2 regions of the Pseudomonas sp. B414 genome follow, and region 2 is predicted to be linked to the other one. Evidence: predicted binding sites of a transcription regulator. Region 2 holds the regulator's gene; the other holds the start of a gene.
What was found. The regulator LexA, encoded in region 2, represses DNA repair genes until DNA is damaged. The targets are predictions, from matches to a motif close to CTGTNTNNNNANACAG.
Positions count from the first base shown of each region.

Region 1: recN (DNA repair protein RecN) is a predicted target of LexA. The motif match lies at 1,863-1,878, and genes of this name have one in related genera.

Region 1 covers NZ_JBUZTQ010000022.1:63,384-66,794, forward strand. Annotated here, with positions in the region: gene dnaK (molecular chaperone DnaK) at 1-995, opposite strand, end outside; gene grpE (nucleotide exchange factor GrpE) at 1,096-1,650, opposite strand; gene recN (DNA repair protein RecN) at 1,903-3,411, shown strand, end outside.
Region 2 covers NZ_JBUZTQ010000028.1:12,344-15,754, reverse strand. Annotated here, with positions in the region: gene nagZ (beta-N-acetylhexosaminidase) at 1-32, opposite strand, end outside; gene ACZRMH_RS19850 (TetR/AcrR family transcriptional regulator) at 214-921, opposite strand; gene lexA (transcriptional repressor LexA) at 1,182-1,790, shown strand; gene sulA (SOS-induced cell division inhibitor SulA) at 1,802-2,275, shown strand; gene ACZRMH_RS19835 (hypothetical protein) at 2,344-2,577, opposite strand; gene ACZRMH_RS19830 (DUF6586 family protein) at 2,697-3,218, opposite strand.

The DNA of each region.
Region 1 (3,411 bases), on a different contig from region 2:
CCAACGTCGATACCGGCATCTTTCAGAGCAATGCGGCAAGGCTCGATGGTGCGCTGAACCAGATCTTCAACCAGCGATTCCAGCTTGGCGCGGGAAATCTTCACGTTCAAGTGCTTAGGACCGGTGGCATCTGCAGTGATGTAAGGCAGATTCACGTCAGTCGACTGGCTCGAAGACAGTTCGATCTTGGCTTTTTCCGCAGCTTCTTTCAGACGCTGCATCGCCAGCGGGTCACCTTTAAGGTTCATGCCGCTTTCTTTCTTGAACTCGTCAACCAGGTAGTCGATCAGACGGATATCAAAGTCTTCACCACCCAGGAACGTGTCACCGTTGGTTGCCAGCACTTCAAACTGGTGCTCGCCGTCAACTTCGGCAATTTCAATTACCGACACGTCGAAAGTACCGCCACCCAGGTCATAAACGATGACAGTGTGGTCGCCTTTCGCTTTATCCATACCGTAAGCCAGAGCAGCTGCGGTTGGTTCGTTGATGATGCGTTTTACGTCCAGACCTGCGATACGGCCGGCGTCTTTGGTCGCCTGACGCTGGCTGTCGTTGAAGTAGGCCGGAACGGTGATAACCGCTTCAGTCACTGGCTCGCCGAGGTAGTCTTCGGCGGTTTTCTTCATTTTCTTCAGAATTTCAGCCGAGATCTGTGGCGGAGCCATTTTCTGGCCGTTCACTTCAACCCAAGCGTCGCCATTGTCAGCCTTGGCGATCTTGTACGGCACCATCTGAATGTCTTTCTGTACAACTTCTTCGTCAAAACGACGACCGATCAGACGCTTCACCGCGTACAGGGTGTTATGCGGATTGGTCACGGCCTGACGCTTGGCCGACTGGCCAACCAGAATTTCGCCATCATTGGCGTACGCAACGATCGACGGCGTGGTACGCGCGCCTTCTGCGTTTTCGATAACTTTAGCTTTACCGTTTTCCAGAACCGACACACACGAGTTGGTGGTCCCGAGGTCAATACCGATAATTCTGCCCATGTTCACTCTCCCTAATCTTGGATTTTGATGCCGCAGCAGTAATGACCAACTGCGGCACTGCTTAACGCTTGACTTCTAAATGGGGGCCTTGCGGCCGATTTCAAGCCTGTTCGTCAATCGATGGCGAAACCGGCGCTGGCGCCTTGCTGACTACGACCATAGCCGGGCGCAGCAAGCGACCATTGAGCTGATAGCCCTTTTGAAACACCTTGAGCACACTGTTTGGCTCAACCTCTGCGCTTTCCTGCATTGCCATCGCTTGATGATGCTCGGCATTGAAGGGTTCGCCGTGCGGATCGATCGCTTCCAGCTGATAACGCTTCAGGGTGTCCTGGAACATTTTCAGGGTCAGTTCGATCCCTTCACGCATCGGGCGAATGTTTTCGTCGTCAGCACTGGACAGTTCAAGACCGCGCTCCAGGCTGTCGATCACCGGCAACAGGTCGCCGGCGAACTTTTCCAGCGCAAACTTGTGCGCCTTCTCAACATCCAGCTCGGCGCGACGGCGAACATTCTGCAGATCGGCAGCTACGCGCAGAGCCTGATCATTAGCGGCTGCCAGCTGCTCTTCAAGCACCTGCACGCGGGTTGCCAGATCTTCGCCAGCTACTTCGGCTTCCTGGTTCTGCGTATCCATAGTCTGTTCGTCTGCCATAGATTTCTCCTTTCAAACTTCGTCCGCGAGCTCGACTCGCGCTTGTGCCAAGGTATATGGGGTCGCAATTCTCAGGTTCAAGAGCGAAAAAACCAGAAAAGAGATGTTCGGGCAGCCTCGCCCTCCCCTCCAAAAATCAGAAACGAGCTAAAGAACCGAAAAAAACAAGCAAATCGAACTAAGCACAGCCATTGTCAGCACGAAACAAAACACTGTATAAATAACCAGACATTACGTTTTGGAGCAGCTACCATGCTGGTGCACCTGTCCGTACACAACTACGCCATCGTTGAACACCTCGATCTGGAACTGGATCGCGGGATGAGTGTAATCACTGGTGAGACCGGTGCCGGCAAATCGATCATGCTCGATGCCCTCGGCCTGACCCTGGGTGATCGCGCCGACAGTGGCGTGGTGCGCCCGGGGGCCGACAAGGCCGATATCCTGGCCACGTTCGACCTGCAGGACATCCCCGAGGCCCGGGCCTGGCTTGCCGAGCGCGACCTTGAAGGCGACGGCCCGTGCATCCTGCGCCGGGTCATCACTGCCGAAGGCCGCTCGCGCAGCTATATCAATGGCACGCCCTGCCCCCAGGGTGACCTGAAAGCCCTGGGCGAGCTGCTGATTGATATCCACAGCCAGCATGAACACCAGTCGCTGCTCAAACCCGAGACCCACCGTCGCCTGCTCGACGAGTTTGCCGGTGCCACCGACCTGGCCCGTCAGGTGCAGCTTGCGGCGCAACGCTGGCGCCAGACCAAACAAGAGCTGGAGCACCTGTCCAACTCCGGGGACGAGCAACGCGCGCGTCATCAGTTGCTGAGCTACCAGCTCGAAGAACTGGAAACCCTCTCGCTGGGCGAAAATGAGCTGGAAGAGCTGGAGCAGGAGCATAAGAACCTGACCAACGCCGAAACCCTGCTGACCATTTGCCGCCAAGTCGTTGAACAGTGCAGCGAAAGCGACTCCGGTAACGTCCTCAATGCGCTGACAGTCAGCCTCAATCGCCTGTCGAGCATCAATAACAACTCCGGCTCGTTGAGCGAAGCAACTGACCTGCTGGCCAGCGCACAAATTCAGGTCGAAGAAGCCGTGGGCGAACTCAATCGTTTCCTCGACCACTTTGACGCCGACCCGGGCCGCTTGCAGTACCTCGAAGAACGGCTCGACACCATCTATACCCTGGCGCGCAAACATCGGGTTCAACCCACCGAAGTGGCCGCGCTGCATCAAAAGCTGCTGGATGAACTCGAAACCCTCAATGCCAATGACGAAAACATCGAACGCCTGGCCAATGAGCTGACCTCCTTTGCTCGCCACTATCAAGACTGTGCACGCGAACTCAGCAACCTGCGCAGCCTGGCCGCGACACGCCTGAGCAGTGCAGTAGAAGAAGAGATTCAGCGCCTGGGCATGCCCGGTGGCCGCTTTGTGATCGAACTGCGCCCACAGGCCAGCAGCGACCCGGCGCCCTTCGGCCTGGAGCAGGTCGAACTGCTGGTCAGCGCCAACCCCGGCCAACCACTCAAGGCCCTGGCCAAGGTGGCCTCCGGCGGTGAACTGTCACGTATCAGCCTGGCCATCCAGGTCATCACCGCACAGACCTCCCGCGTACCGACCCTGGTCTTCGACGAAGTGGACGTGGGCATTGGCGGGCCGACCGCCGAGATCGTGGGGCAACTGTTGCGCCGCCTGGGCGAGCGCGGCCAGGTACTGACGGTCACTCACTTGCCGCAAGTGGCTGCGCAATGCCATCAACAC
Region 2 (3,411 bases):
CCGGCGACGTCCACCATCAAGGAGCCTTGCAAGGCAGAACTCATGGGAAATCCTTTAGAAAGAGAGCGCTTGTTACCCGGCCCGGATACGCAGGCACGGGCCTGCACGCCGCACTCCAGAGAGGCAGCAGCGAATCGACAGACGGGAACAAGTCAGGGCTGGGCATGGCAGCTAGCTTAGCGGAACAAAGCTGCCGCGCCCACCCGCAGCAGGTCAAACCTTGGCGGTGACCGGCGCGGTTTTGCTGCGAGGGCGAAGCTGGGCACTGGCCATCGACGGGTCGGTAACACCGCTCTCGGCACGCATGCCGGCCGCCAGAAACGGCACCATCAGACGCATCACCTGCTCGATCGAGGTATTGACCCCAAAATCGGTCTCGGCAATGGCACGCAATGCCTTGATCCCGGACATGCTGAAAGCCGCCGCACCCAACATGAAATGTACGCGCCAGAACAGCTCGATGGGCGGGATCTGCGGGGCAGCTTCGTTGACCAGCAACATATAGCGACGGAACACCTTGCCGTACATATCTTCGAGATAACGGCGCAAATGGCCCTGGCTCTGACTGAACGCCAACCCCAGCAAGCGCATGAAGATTGACAGGTCGTTGCCACTGCGCGGCTGAATCACCAGCGCCTGCTCGACCAGCATCTCCAGCAACTCTTCAAGGGTCGGACGGTTCTCCGGCTTGCCCTGACGGCGCTCCAGTTCACGATCGAGGTTGGCGCAAAAAGGCCCCAGAAAGCGCGAAAAAACTGCCTGGATCAACGCTTTCTTCGAACCGAAATGGTAATTGACTGCCGCCAGGTTGACCCCGGCCTTGCTGGTAATCAGCCGCAACGAGGTTTCAGCAAACCCTTTTTCCGCGAACAGCTGCTCGGCAGCATCAAGGATACGTTCAACGGTTTCCGACTGGGCCATGACTACTCCGCCTGACATGCATTTAAACACTTGTTTGAAACATACGTTTCAGCTTGTAAAAAGTCAAGATGACCTATTCGTTTTGCGACCGGGCGGTTTCGCATTTAACCACAGCCTCGGCCAGCCCTGCCCCAACTGATAAGGTACGGGCCAAGCCACTTATTGACGACCGTCCAGCGGACTGCTGGAAATGGGTGATTGCCAATACGCCTTCACTGTATATAATCCCAGTCACTGTATAAAAAGACAGAGCGATCAACATGCTAAAACTGACGCCACGCCAAGCTGAGATCCTGGCCTTCATCAAGCGATGCCTGGATGACAACGGATACCCGCCCACCCGTGCCGAGATCGCACAGGAACTGGGTTTCAAGTCCCCCAACGCTGCCGAAGAGCACCTCAAGGCCCTTGCCCGCAAGGGTGCCATCGAGATGACCCCGGGGGCCTCGCGCGGCATTCGTATCCCCGGCTTTGAAGCCAAGGCGGACGAATCCACCCTGCCCATCATTGGCCGTGTTGCTGCCGGCGCGCCGATCCTGGCACAGGAACATGTCGAAGAGTCCTGCAACATCAATCCGACCTTCTTCCACCCGCGGGCCGATTACCTGCTGCGGGTCCAGGGCATGAGCATGAAGGACGTCGGCATCTTTGATGGCGACCTGCTGGCGGTTCATACCTGCCGCGAAGCACGCAACGGCCAGATCGTGGTGGCCCGCATCGATGACGAAGTCACCGTAAAACGCTTCAAGCGCGAAGGCAGCAAAGTCTGGCTTATCGCTGAAAACCCGGATTTTGCCCCCATTGAAGTCAATCTCAAGGAGCAGGAACTGGTCATTGAAGGCCTGAGCGTCGGCGTTATTCGCCGCTAATAGGAGGCGTCATGCAGTTCCCACACACCCCGCTGCCCGCACAACTGACCCTGTTCGAAGCGTTCATGGCGCAACCCATGCCCCCTGCGATCAAGGACGTGCTCGATTCACCCTGGAGCGCCGAACCTGAAGTATTCAGTGAGCTGTCGCTGCGTGGTGCTGCCGGAAACTGCCTGAACCTGCTGGCGCCCATGCTGCGCGAACTGAGCGAGCATCAAAACGCCCGCTGGCTGACCCTCATCGCCCCGCCCGCCAGCCTGACTCAAAGCTGGCTGCGCGATGCCGGGCTGAACCGCGAACGTATTTTGCTGCTGCAACCCAACGGCAATAAAAGCGCCTTGCAACTCACCTGCGAAGCGCTGCGCCTGGGCCGTAGCCACACCGTGGTCAGCTGGATCAACCCGCTGACCAGCGCCGCGCGCCAACAACTGATCGGCGCAGCACGCACCGGCCACGGGCAAAGCTTGAATATTCGCTTGGGCTAAATCACTTGCGCTGCCACAGCGCCAATGCAGAGTGCAGTGGCCGGTTGTGGCACAGGATTCAAGGCCGCTTAATGAAGAATGCGCGGCCCGTCATCTTTCTCGAGCTCGCCTTCGGCCAGCCGCCCCGCCATCTGCACACCGACGCTAAGCATGGCCTTGGCCACCTCTACGTGCTGACCCTGAAGAAAGGCCTTGGCATCTTCAGAAAAGTTCAGCGTTACCAAAGACCCTTCGTCCTCAGCACGGCGCAACTCGATGCGGCCGTCTGGCAACTCGACAATTTCTAGAAAGGACGTTGGCATATAAATTTGTTCTCCACGAAAGCGCGGGAGTATATCAGCCATCCCGTGGAAAATTCCCAGGATCTGCAGCGCTTTGCATTACAGACTGATGAATGACTGTACCGTCTCGATTTTGACCCCTAGCACTCATTGAGTCCATCACGGAACCGGATAGCCAGACTTTTCAGGTTCTGGCGCCACTCTTCCATGGTTTCGCGGCTCAGCTCCTGAGGCGTCTCGTCTTCCAGATTGACCGCTACGATCAAAGGCTGGAACACGTCAGCCTTGACCTTCTTCGGCGCCTGCAGCGGCTGATACAGCGCTGCATGGGTGGCAACCAGCTGTGCCAGCCAGGTTTGCGGCGCATGCGCCAGTTCAACCAGCTCTGCCAGCTCGGGGATGGCCTTCTCGTCCAGTACTGCCTGAGTAAGCAGCAGCTCGACCCGCGGCGCATTGGCCTGGGGCAGACGATAGAAGCCCGCGATCTCATGACACAATCCAAGCAGCGCCCCATACAAGTGGAACACCGCCGATTCGCGCTCAGCCTGAACCAGCGCCTGGGCGTTCATGGCCCGACCTTCGCTTGCCTTGTGCATGGCCTCCAGGGCCAGGCCAGCGAAATAGATCTTCTGATTGGTGCGGGTATAGAGTTCGTGAGCCATGGGGGCGCTCCACAACGAATGGATAAAGGCAGGTGGTACAGTCTCAGGGATCAGGCCGTACTGGCGCAAGGCCCACGCTCCCCACCGCCACTTGTGGGAGCGGGCTTGCCCGCGATGCAGGCGCTGCAGTGTTTCAGCCAAACCATGTCGATGCCATCGCGGGCAAGCCCGCTCCCACAACAGTGTTCCAGCG